DNA from 2 places in the Streptomyces sp. XY431 genome. Region 2 is predicted to be linked to the other one. Evidence: riboswitches for the same ligand, from Rfam matches in the RefSeq annotation. Region 2 holds a riboswitch; the other holds the start of a gene.

Region 1 (6,108 bases), on a different contig from region 2:
ACGTTCATGCTGTTGCCGAAGCCGGTGTCGCAGTCGGCGACCACCGGGACGGAGAGCGCCTTCTGGATGTGCGCGGCCGCGTCCAGGTACTCGCTCATGCTGAGCAGACTGGCGTCGGGCAGGCAGCGGGCGGCGGAGATCTCGAAGCTGGAGGCCCAGACGGCCTGGAAGCCGACCTGCTCGGCGATGACGCCGCCGAGCGCCGAGTGCGCGCCGGCGATCCGGACGAGCGGGTGGTCCGCGAGGACACTGCGGAACGAGGGGTAGCTGTGGGGGGTGGGACTCACGTGGTGCTCCTACGACTGGGGTGATGGTTCATTTGACGGTTCGTCGGACACGCCGGCCGGCGGGGCGTCCCGGACGAAGGCCCACAGGGCGATCAGGCCGCAGACCACGAACACTCCGGCCAGCAGCAGCCAGCCCGCGGCGCCCATGCCGAGCGGGAGCATGACCACCAGCGCGGGCCCGAAGAACTGCTGGAGTCCCCGGCCGAGCCCGAACACGCCCTGGTACTCGCCCATCCGGCCCTCGGGCGGCAGGGTGAAGGACAGCCCCCAGCCGCCGGCGGACTGGGCGAGTTCGCCCAGGGTCATCAGGACCGTGCCGGCGAACAGCAGGACGACGGCCAGCGAGGTGTCGGCGGCGCCGGATCCGGCGAACAGGCAGCAGGCCAGCGCCATCAGCAGGCCCGCCCGCAGCAGCAGGCGGCCGGAGCCCGACACGGTGTCCGAGCCCTTGCCCGCGGCGACCTGGAGCAGCACCACCAGAACGGTGTTGACCACCGTCAGGGCCGCCACCAGGGCGCCCGGGGCGCTGGTGCGGTTGACGATCCACAGCGGCACGCCCACCGCGAGCACCGGCTGGAACAGCTCCAGGATCCCGGAGAGCGCGGTGGCCAGCAGGAACCGGCGGTCCCGGAAGGCCTCCCAGGAGCGCCCCGCGGTGGCCGGGACCACCTCGGGGCCGTCCGGCCGCAGGCCCAACGCCATGATGGCACACAGCAGTTGGAGCGCCACATTGACCGCGATCACCAGCAGGAAGGCGATCCGCGAATCCGTCGCCAGGGCGGCCCCGGCCAGACCGGCGCCGGCCGTGAAGCCGAGATTGAACAGGCTGCGCATCCTCGCCCGGACACCCGCGGAGCGGGCGGAGCCGAACAGGGCGTGGGTCAGAGCCGCGCGCAGCGGGCTGCCGACAGTCTCACACACCGCGATCGCGCAGGCCACGGCCGTGAACGCGGGCACGCCCTCGACGAAGGCGTAGCCGACGAACAGCACCGCGAGCAGACCGTAGCTGGCCGCCAGCGGCCGGCGCGCACCGAACCGGTCGGCGACCCGCCCGCCGGGGACGGTGGCGAGGAACCCGCACAGTCCGGCCGCCGACATGGCCACCGAGACGCTCTCGGCGGACAGCCCGACGGTCCTGGTGAAGAAGATGGCACTGGAGGTCAGGAAGAGGCCGGTGCCGAGCGACTGGGTGAGCGTGAGCACACCCATGCGGCGCTCGGCCCCGGGCGCCGGGACGAGTTCCTTCAGGAACCCGGCGGCGGCCGAGCCGATGGTAGGCATGAGTCATCCAGGGGGGTGGTTCACGGAGGTGGTCGCGCCGGGGTCGTGTCTTTCGGATCCCGGCGGTCCGATGCGGCGTCAAGGGTCCGCCGCGGCGCCCGCGGACGGCACGCCTCAGACGTGGTCGAGCAGGTCCCGGGCCGTGCGCGTCACGGGCCGGCCGTCGACGACGAACTCGTACGCCAGCAGGGCGACCGCCTGCTCCACCAGCGCGGTCATGCCCCGGTGGTCGGCGGCCGAGCCGCACAGCATGTCGAGCAGGGTGGTGCCGGTCCCGGCGGCCAGCTCGGTGCCGGGCCGTACCGAGAGCCGGTACGAGTCGACCCCGGGCAGTGCCCGGACGGCGGCCTGGCCGTCGACCCGGGTCAGCCGGCCGCCCGCGGTGGGGCCGGGGGTGTAGTACTGGAAGTGCACCCGCTCCGGGCGGGCCGGATTCAGCTCGACATCGCGCCCGAGCGCCAACTCGCCCGCCAGCGCGACGAGATCGAGCCCGAGGGAGCGTGCGGCCAGATCGGTCTGGTCGCCGCCGAGGCGGCCGTTGACCTCGATCAGCCGGGGGCCGGCGGCCGTCAGCTTGATCTCGGTGTGCACCAGACCGTGCGTGACCCCGAGCGCCCGGAGCGCCCGGTCGGCCAGCCCGACCACCTCGGCCTCCGGCCCGGGGGCCAGCTGCGAGGGCCAGAACTGCCCCGACTCCCGGAACGGCGGTGCCAGCGGCAGCTTGCCGGTCACGGCGAAGTGGCGGATCCCGCCGGGGGTGACGGCACTCTCCACCGACACGTAGTCCCCGAACGGCGCGCAGTCCGCGCCCCGCAGGAACTCCTCGACCACCAGGGCCGGTTCGGCGCGCAGGAACTCCTCGACCACGGCGGCGCCGTGCTCCGGATCCGTCACCAGGACGGTGTTGCGGCTCCCCTCCCCGCGGACCGGCTTGACCACGGCGGGCAGGCCCACCTCGGTCAGCGCGGCGTGCCAGCCTTCGGCGTCGGTGAGCAGCGCGCTGCGCACACTGTCCACCCCGGCCTCCCGCAGCCGCCGGCGCTGTGCCGCCTTGTCGGTCAACACCCGTACGGTCTCCGGGGTGTTGAACGGCAGGCCGAGCAGTCCGGCGAGCCGGGCGGTGTCGGCGAGCATCCGTTCGCTGAACGTCAGGATGCCCGCGGCCCCGTACTCGCGCAGCCGGGCGACGACCGCCTCGTCACCCTCGGCCAGCGTGACGACGCCCGCGCAGTTCTCCTCGAACAGCGGGCCGACCTGCCGGGCGTGGTCGGAGTCGGCCAGGGCGACCAGCACCGGAGCCGTTCGCCCCAGGGCGATCACCTCGCGCGGCGAGGCCGAGCCCTGGTCGTGGACGACGACGATGGCCATCGCTCAGGCGCGATCGAAGAGTCGGGGGTCCTCGACGGCCTCGGCGAGCTGTCGGAGGGTGCTGCGGCGCAGCACCGCCGACCGGGGCATGTCCAGACCGGACTCGATGGCCCGGGTGGAAATCGCGAGGGCCAGCAGGGAATCCCCGCCGAGGTCGAAGAAATCGGCGTCCAGGTCGTCGACCGGTGTACCGAGGACTTCTTCCCAAATATTTCTGAGTTTTTCCGTGGTGCTGATGTCGGACATACCAGGCCTCTCCCCATCGGCGTGCATCCGTGAATCGATTATTGGAGCAGGATTGCGGAACTGTCAATTCCGGGAAAACAGTCGGTGAACCGGAGCCGGTGCCGGAATTCCTGCGGGCAGGGCGAATCACGGCACCGCCCCGGAAATGGAATTCCCGGCGGAACCGCCCCCCCTGCGGCCGGTCTCCCGGCGGGATCAGCCGGCGACCGCCGCGACCGCCGTCCGCGCCGCCCCGGCCGGGACCGCCGCACCGGCCGCACCGTCCGCGGTGCGCAGGTACTCGATCAGGTCGGCGATGGAGATCAGCGCCAGGCCGTGCCGGCGGGCGAACTCGCGCAGCTCCGGCAGCCGGGCCATCGCGCCGTCGGCCATCGCGATCTCGCAGATGGCCGCCGCCGGACGCAGGCCGGCCAGACGGCACAGGTCCACCCCGGCCTCGGTGTGGCCGGGGCGCGCCGGCACGCCGCCGTCGACGGCCCGCAGCGGAAAGACGTGGCCCGGGCGCACCAGCTCGGCCGGGCGGGTGCCCGGCTCGGCCAGCAGGCGCAGGGTGAGCGCCCGGTCGGCCGCCGAGATGCCGGTGCTGATGCCGGCCGCGGCGTCGACCGAGACGGTGAAGGCGGTGCGGTGGTGCTCGGTGTTCTCGCGGACCATCTGGTCCAGTTCCAGCCGGTCCAGGTCCGCCCCGGTCATCGGGGCGCAGAGCAGTCCGCGGCATTCGGTCATGGCGAAGGCGACCAGCTCGGTGGTGGCCAGCTCGGCGGCAAAGAGGAGGTCGCCCTCGTTCTCACGGCTCTCGTCGTCGACGACGACGACCGCCCGGCCGGCCGCGATCTCCGCGACCGCGTACTCGACGGAGTCGAACGGCTGCTCGGTGTCACCGGCCGCGTACGAGCTCGCGTCGGCGGTGGTCGTGCCCGTGGTGTGGCCCATCGGAACTCTCCTCGCGCTCGGGGCGCGGACTTCCGGGGCTGATGGAGCCGGGCGTGCAGGGACGGCCTTCGACCGCATTCCGGCGGAAGCGGCCCGCGACCGACGGGCCGACGGGAAATCCCCCCGGCCATCGGAAAAACCTGCTCGCCGCGCACTTCCTCCCTTCCGGACTTTAACCGTCGGTCCAGGAATTTCACCTGGTCAACCGGCCGCTGGCGGCGGACGGGTCGCGGACTGTAACCGCCGGTTCGGAATTTCACCGACCCCGGAGTGCGCAAACGTCTTGAACAACGCTCGTCAACCTCGCACACTTGCCGCGATCTTGACAAGACGTCGGTGAACCGGTGGAGCCGTGGGCTGCATCACACCGTCCGTCGGGGGGTCGGCGCACCCGCCGTTCGGCGGGCATTGCCAATGCCCTCCGAGCGTGCCTAAGATCCGGACCGCCGATGCCTACCCATGAGTAGCGACCCCCGTTCGACCTGCGTCGAACCACGGGGGAAGGGGTCCGAGGGGCAGGCGTGCGGCACTCCGGCGGGGGCCGGAGTCTCGCTGCCCGCGTTCCGGGGGCGGCATTGCGAAACGGGGGCAAGACGTTCATGCACGATCCTTCGAGGGGTCCGAGGCGCTCCGCCGTGTCCGCCGGTGACGAATCCGGCCGAGGCACCGCCGGGCCCGCAACCGGCCTCGGCGCAGCCCTTCCCGCAGCCGGCCGCGCGGCCGAGTCCGACCCCACGGCCGACCCCGAACCACGCCTCGCAGCCGGACCGTTGACGCCCGGGCAGGTCGTCCTGCACCGGGAGATCCTCGACGGACGGGTCTGGCTGAGCTACCCCGTCCGGGTCGTCGCCCACGAACCCGACCTGCTCGCCGTGTACCTGGCCCACGACACCCGGCTCTCCTTCGGCGAGGGCGAGTTCAGCTGGGGCCCGCACGGCTGGAGCACCGTCGCCGACCGCTGGCGCAGCCCCGGCGTCCTGCAGCTGCAGCGCCCCGGCGAGGCCTACGCCGTCTGGGCCTTCCGCGACCCGGCGACCGACGAACTCTCCGGCTGGTACGTCAACTTCCAGGACCCGTACCGGATCACCGCCGAGGGTGTCGACACCCTCGACCACGAACTCGACCTCTGGCTCCCGGCCGACGGCGGCCCGTACCGCTGGAAGGACGTCGAGGCCTTCGAGGAGCGCGCCCGCAGCGGCGGCTTCACCCCCGAACAGGCCGCCGCCGTCCGCGCCGAGGCCGCCGGGCTCGCCGCCCGGATCGACCGCGGCGACACCTGGTGGGCCGAGCGCTGGACGCACTGGCGACCCGCCGCGCAGTGGACCGCTCCCCCTCCCCCGGCCTGAGCCGACCCCCCGCCGTCCGACGGTCCACCCGACCGCCCGGGCCCGTCGGGGCGCCACCCGTGCCCCGACAGCGCGACAGCGCGGCGCCACCGCACCGCGGCAGCCCCCACCGCTGCACCACAGCACCGCAGCACCACAGCACCACGAAAGGAACGACCGATGCGCATAGCCCTGGTGACCTCCCCCGGCTCCGTCGAGATCCGCGAGACCCCGCGCCCCGAGATCGGCGAGGACGACGTGCTCGTCCGGATCGCCGCCTGCGGCCTGTGCACCATGGAGGCCAAGCTCTACACCGGCGCCATGCCCGTCTACCCCGTGGCCGCCGGCCACGAGGTCTCCGGCCGCATCGAGCAGGTCGGTGCGCGCGCCGCCGCGCTGGAGGACGCCCCCGCCGTCGGCGATCTGGTCACCGTGGACCTGCTGACCCGCTGCGGCACCTGCCGCCACTGCCGCTCCGGCAACAGCGCCATCTGCGCGTCGCCGCAGGGCAGCCTGCTGCCGGACGGCAGCATCAGCATGGGCGCCGGGCTCGCCGAGTACGTCCGGGTGCCGGCCGCCCACGCCTGGCCGGTCGGCGACGCCGACCCGCTGCACGCCGCCATGGGCGAGCCGCTGGCCTGCGTCGTGCACTCGTTCCGGCGCGGCTC
Region 2 (6,108 bases):
TCGGCCAGTCCGCCGGCGACCAGCGCGATGTGCTCGACGCCGTCGAGGGTGCCCCGGTAGCCGACGGCGGTGAACTCGCCGTACGCGGTCGGCAGGGCGGTGACGGCGGCCCGGTCGACGTGCAGCTCGGTGCGGCGGCGGTAGGCGATGAGGTCCTCGATCGAGATGATCGCCAGGTTGTGCTCGCGGGCGAAGGCCACCAGTTCGGGCAGCCGGGCCATGGTGCCGTCGTCGTTGACGACCTCGGCGATCGCGCCGGCCGGCGGCAGGCCGGCCAGCCGGGCCAGGTCGACCGCGGCCTCGGTGTGGCCGGGGCGGACCAGCACGCCGCCCTCGACGGCGCGCAGCGGGAAGACGTGCCCCGGCCGGGCGAGGTCGCCGGGGCCGGTGCCGGGCGAGGCGAGCAGGCGCACGGTGCGGGCCCGGTCGGCGGCCGAGATGCCGGTGTCGACACCGTCCCTGGCATCCACCGAGACGGCGTAGGCAGTGCCCTTGCGGTCCTCGTTGACCTGGGTCATCGGCGGGAGCTTGAGCCGGTCCAGCTCGGCGCCGGTCATCGGGGCGCAGATCACGCCGGAGCTGTAGCGGACGGTGAAGGCCATCAGCTCGGGGGTGGCGGCGGAGGCGGCGAAGACGATGTCGCCCTCGTTCTCGCGGTCCTCGTCGTCGACGACGATCACGGCGCGGCCGAGCGCGATGTCGGCGACGGCCCGCTCGACCGGGTCGAGGACGAACTCGCCGGCGGGGTCCCCGGCCGGACTCGTGGTGGGGTGCTCGGCCGGACGCGTGGTGGGGTTCTCGGTCATGCGGAGGCTCCCTGGAGGACGGGGTCGGTCACGGGGTGTGCGGTGCGGCCGCGGAGCCACCAGGCGCGCAGGCCGAGCAGGACCAGGACGAAGTACACGGAGTAGGTGAAGCCGGAGAAGACCAGGCCGTTGTCGAAGGCGAGCGGCACGCCGACCAGGTCGACGGCGATCCAGGCGAACCAGAACTCGACCCAGCCGCGGGCCTGGGCGACCATCGCGGCCAGGGTGCCGACGAAGATGTAGGCGTCCGGCCAGGCGTCCCAGGACAGTTGCGGGACGGCGGTGAAGAGCGAGCCGACCGCCAGGGTGCCGAGCGCGGTGCCGCCGATCAGCACGGCGCGCTCGCGGCCGGTGGCGAAGCGCACGGCGACGTCGCCCTCGCCCCGCGCGCCGCGCTGCCACCTGGTCCAGCCCCACACGGCGGCCGTGATCACCACGATCTGCTTGCCGACGCCGCCGCTGAGGTGGGCGCTCCAGTAGGCGCCGATCAGGACCAGGCCGGAGAGCAGCTGGACCGGCCAGGTCAGCCGGGACCGCTGCCAGCCGAGGGCGAGCGCGGTGAGGCCGAGCAGGTTGCCGATGATGTCGGAGCGGTAGACGTCCTGGCCGAGCAGGTGGACGGTGCCGTTGAGCCAGTTCACCGTTCCTCCCCCGGAGTGCCGTCCGTTGCGGGCAGGGACGGGAGGGTGCGGGCCTCCAGCAGCCGCTCGACGTACTTGGCGAGGACGTCGACCTCCAGGTTGACGCTCTCGCCGACGGCCCTGGTGCCGAGGGTGGTCAGCGCGAGGGTGGCCGGGATGAGGCTGACGGTGAAGCTGTCGCGGGCGGCCTCGACCACGGTGAGGCTGACGCCGTCGACGGTGATCGAGCCCTTCTCGACCAGGTAGCGCGAGACGGAGTCGGGCAGCGAGAACCGCAGCACCTCCCAGCGGAGTTCGCCGGCCGCGTCGCGCTCCCCCGGCTCGCGGCTCAACAGCCGCCCGGTGGCGTCGACATGACCCTGCACCAGATGTCCGCCGAGCCGGGCGCCGAGCGCCATGGCGCGCTCCAGGTTGACCCGTCCGCCGGGCTTCAACTCGCCCAGGCTGGAACGGTGGAGCGTCTCGGCCATCACATCGGCGCTGAACTCGCCGGTGCCGGCCGCGAGTTCCTCGGGAGTGTCGACGACGGTCAGGCAGACGCCGTTGACCGCGATGGAGTCGCCGTGCCGCGCGCCCTCGCAGACCACCGGGCCGCGCAGACGGATTCGCGAGGAGTCGCCGATCTCCTCGATCGACACGACCTCGCCGAGCTCTTCGATGATGCCGGTGAACACCCGGGTTCTCCTCGCGCTTGGGGCGCGGACTCCGGGGTGTGGCACGGGAGAAGGACACGGACAGGTGTGGGCACGGGGGTACGCGGACCGCCGGACGGCAACGGGACCCGTCGCCGGGCTGCCGCCGAACCGGGCGCCGGAACGAGGGGGAACCCCGTCCGTCGCCGCACACCGCCTCCCGCAGTCCACCGGGGGACCACGGGCCCTGCTCACTCGTCCGCCGCGCACGCCTCCCATCCGGACTTTAACCGTCGGTCCAGGAATTTCACCTGGTCAACCGGCCGCTGGCTGCGGACGGGTCGCGGACTGTAACCGCCGGTTCGGATTTTCACCGACCCCGGAGTGCGCTGAACGTCACTGCTACTTCTGCCGTCATTCTGCCATGATCCGCGCGGAGCCAGGGAGAGGTGTCCACTGTGGTCTCTTTCACTCGGCGCCGGGGAATGGACGGCGCGGGGCCGTCGGCCGGGGCTGTGCTGCCTGCCCGGGGCGCGTCCGGTGGCGACCCAAGGCGCGTCCGGTGGCGGCCCGGGGTGCGTCGGGCGCAGGCTGGTGGTACCGGGGCGGCGGCACGCGCCGTCGCGGGCGACCGCGGGAGGTGCGGGAGCTATGGCCAAGTTCATGGACGTCCACCACGGGATGGCCGGCATCACCGAGGAGCAGTTCCGGATGGCGCACCAGGCGGACCTGGCGATCCAGGCCGACGAGGGCGTGACCTTCGAGCAGGCCTGGGCCGATCCGGAGTCCGGCCACGTCTACTGCCTGTCCGAGGCTCCGTCGAAGGAGGCCGTGCAGCGGATCCACGAGCGCGCCGGGCATCCGGCGGACGAGGTGCACCCCGTTCCGCTGATCGTCTGAGCACGACCGGCGGCGTCCGGATCGTCCGGGCCGCGGCGGATCAGGGCGCGGGGACCGGCGTGAAGTGGGTGACCTCCGGCGGGTGGGCCAGGTAGCGCAGTTCGCCCTCCGACCAGACCGGCCGGATCCGCCACATCGGCCCCGCGTAGCCGAGCAGCGCCGCCTCGTCGCGCCAGCGGCTGACCACGAGCACCCGGTGCCCGCCCTCGGTGACGGAGCGCAACAGCTCCCCGCCGAGGCAGCCGTCGGTGCGGCCGAGTTGTGGGAGCACCTTGCTGGTCAGCACCTCGCAGAACTCCTCGATGTGCCCGGTCATGACCTGCCCGGCCCAGATTCTGATGATCACGGCGACCACCTGCCCCGAAAGCGTCCTGGCCCCATTATCGACGGGAAAACGCTGGTGGCGAGGGGTTCGGGCGGGATTTCCCGACGGCGAACGGCCGCCCCCGCACAGGCTCGGCTACCTTGATCGGTATGACCAGCACACCGGAGTCCGTTGTTCCGTCAACCCCCGGGCCGGATCGGCCCTCCGGCCTGTTCGAGGCGCTCGCCGCCACCTCCGTCCGTGACGCGGCCGGGCTGCGGGAGATCTACGAGCAGCCCAGTGACCACGCCAGCCGCAAGCAGGTGGACCGCATCCACGAGGTCGCCCGGCAGCTGATCGCCTGCTCCTCGCTGGTCCTCCTGGCCAGCGTGGACGCCGAGGGACGCTGCGACGTGTCCCCGCGCGGCGGCCCGGCCGGACTCGTGTCGGTGCTCGACGAGTTCACCCTGGCGATCCCGGACGCGACCGGCAACAAGCGGCTGGACACCCTCCACAACATCGTCGGGACCGGCCGGATCGGGCTGCTGTTCGTCGTGCCGGGCCGGGACACCACCCTGCGGGTCAACGGACGAGCCTGCGTCTCCACCGACCCCCGGCTGCTGGAGCAGCTGACGGCGGTCGGCAAGCCGCCGCGCAGCGCGATCGTGGTCGCCGTCGAGGAGGTCTTCGCGCACTGCCCGAAGGCGTTCCTGCGCGCCTCGGCGTGGAAGCCGGAGAACTGGCTCGCCAAGGACGCCCAGCCGAGTTCGGCCGAGGTCACGCTCTCGCACCTGGCGGACCCCGAGCTGACCGTCGAGGCGATCGAGCAGAACGAGCGGGAGGCACTGCTCTACCGCTACGAGTAGCGGCGGGGGCCTGCCCGGCCACTGGAGCAGAACGGCGGTGCGGGGCCGGCCGGGGTGCTCGTGCCGCCCCGGGCCGGCCCCGCACGGACCGCCGGGGTCAGGCCGCGGCCCCGGACTTGGCGACGTCCACCACGCTCGCGCCGCTCGCCGCCCGTTGGACGGCCTCCACGCCCTTGTGGGCGGCGTCCTTGCTCGCGTAGCCCTGGCCGGTGGCGACGATCTCGCCGTTGCCCGCCTTGAGCCGGAACCGGTACTTGCCGCCGGCGTCCTCGTACACCTCGAACTTGCCCGCCATCCGGGCCACCTCCTCGTCGACGGGACGCGCCGCGCGCCCCACCTGCACGGTGCGCCCGGCCGCCGCCGGCCCGCACCCGCTCGGGGTCCGGACGGGTGAGCCGGGCGGGAGCGCGTGCCGGGGCGGCCCGGGGCCGGTTGAATGGACGGATGGACTGCGTGTTCTGCGCGGTGGTCGCCGGTACGGAGCCCGCGCACCGGGTGCTGGACGACGGGGTGGCGGTGGCCTTCCTGGACCGCCGGCCGCTCTTCCCCGGCCATGTGCTGGTGGTCCCCCGCGACCACCACCCCACCCTGGCGGACCTGCCGCCGGCGGCGGTGGGCCCGTTCTTCCTGCGGGTGCAGCGGGTGGCGGCGGCGGTGGAGCTCGGGCTGGGGGCGGCGGGGAGCTTCGTCGCGGCGAACAACCGGATCAGCCAGTCGGTGCCGCACCTGCACGTCCATGTGGTGCCGCGCAACCCGAAGGACGGGCTGCGCGGCTTCTTCTGGCCGCGCCGGGCGTACCCGGACGAGGCGGACGCGGCGCTGGTCGCCGAGCGGCTGCGCGCCGCGCTCGCCCCCTGAGCCCGACCGCCGCCCGGGCCCGGGAGGCGGTCCGGCCCGACCGGCTCAGCCGACCCGGACGTTGTCGAGCACCCAGTACCAGTTGTTGCTGCCGGTGTACCGGAAGCGCAGCCGCAGCCGGCTCGCGCCCGCCGGGACGGCCAGGTCCAGCCGCTGGCGGCCGTTGGTGTCGGCGGTGCAGCTCTTCACCTCGACGGGCGTGCCGCCGTCCCAGACCGCGAGCACCCGGGCGGTCTGGACGCCGTCCGGCCGGTAGAAGGTGGTGAAGGTGACCGGGACGCTGCTCCGGCCCGCCACCGGGTACTCGGGGCTGACCAGGGTGGAGTCGTAGTTCCCCTGGAAGGTCCTGTCGGCCCACTCGTCGGAGTCGGCGACGGCGAAGACGTTGCGGGAGCGGACGTTGAGCTCGCGGTTCTGGTCGCGCTGGGTCTTGGTCCAGAACTCGTCGGTGGTGAACGACCAGCCGCGCCACTCGGTGACGCCGCCGGTGCCCATCGCCGAGTTGTCGACGGACCAGCCGGCCGGCGCGGTGCGGGTGAAGCCGAGGACGCCGGCGGCGATGCCGGTCTCGTCGACCCGGCCGGTGAGCTGCGGGCGCAGCGCGTCGAAGTCGTCCGGGACCAGGGCCGGGATCGGGGTGCCGTCGAGGCCCCAGGCGGGGTCGGCCGCGATGCCGAGGTGGGCCAGGGCGGTGGGCGCGATGTCGACCATCCGCACGTCGTGGCGGACCGAACCGGCCGGGAACGCCGAGCCGTTGGCGATCACGAAGGTCTGCCGCTCCTCCCAGGTGGAGCCGCCGTGGCCACCGGTGGGGGTGTGGCCGTGGTCGGCGGTGATCATCACCAGCCAGTCCTCCTGGGCGTAGCCGGCCCGGCCCCGGACGGCGGTGAGGATCTGGCCGACCTGGGCGTCCACGCCCCGGATCGCGTCCAGGTAGGCCTGGCTGGCGGAGCCGCTGCTGTGGCCGGCGTGGTCGACGTTGTCGAGCTGGACGAAGACCGCGTCGGGGTTGCCGTCGCGCAGCCGGGCGACGGCGCGGGCGGTGGTGCCGGTGTCGTACTCGGCGGACGGGGTGGCGGCCCGGGTGTCGACCCGGCCGGA

The links. A riboswitch is a leader RNA that binds a small molecule or an ion and turns the genes downstream of it on or off. The one in region 2 is predicted to bind FMN.
Region 1: another riboswitch for FMN. It lies ahead of ribB (3,4-dihydroxy-2-butanone-4-phosphate synthase); the one in region 2 lies ahead of ADK60_RS36875 (riboflavin synthase).

Annotation. Positions count from the first base shown of each region.
Region 1 is NZ_LGDO01000009.1:614-6,721, reverse strand. Features, by position in the region: gene ADK60_RS02035 (isocitrate lyase/phosphoenolpyruvate mutase family protein) at 1-287, opposite strand, end outside; gene ADK60_RS02030 (MFS transporter) at 297-1,568, opposite strand; gene ADK60_RS02025 (ATP-grasp domain-containing protein) at 1,683-2,936, opposite strand; gene ADK60_RS02020 (phosphopantetheine-binding protein) at 2,940-3,182, opposite strand; partial or broken gene ribB (3,4-dihydroxy-2-butanone-4-phosphate synthase) at 3,444-4,115, opposite strand; FMN riboswitch at 4,263-4,393, opposite strand; gene ADK60_RS02010 (ribonuclease FAU-1 family protein) at 4,886-5,461, shown strand; gene ADK60_RS02005 (zinc-dependent alcohol dehydrogenase) at 5,621-6,108, shown strand, end outside.
Region 2 is NZ_LGDO01000506.1:25,962-32,069, forward strand. Features, by position in the region: gene ADK60_RS36865 (bifunctional 3,4-dihydroxy-2-butanone-4-phosphate synthase/GTP cyclohydrolase II) at 1-806, opposite strand, end outside; gene ADK60_RS36870 (nicotinamide mononucleotide transporter family protein) at 803-1,447, opposite strand; gene ADK60_RS36875 (riboflavin synthase) at 1,444-2,121, opposite strand; FMN riboswitch at 2,343-2,470, opposite strand; gene ADK60_RS36880 (SCO4226 family nickel-binding protein) at 2,731-2,979, shown strand; gene ADK60_RS44200 (antibiotic biosynthesis monooxygenase family protein) at 3,020-3,325, opposite strand; gene ADK60_RS36890 (MSMEG_1061 family FMN-dependent PPOX-type flavoprotein) at 3,454-4,149, shown strand; gene ADK60_RS36895 (YegP family protein) at 4,247-4,444, opposite strand; gene ADK60_RS36900 (HIT family protein) at 4,594-5,007, shown strand; gene ADK60_RS36905 (alkaline phosphatase family protein) at 5,053-6,108, opposite strand, start outside.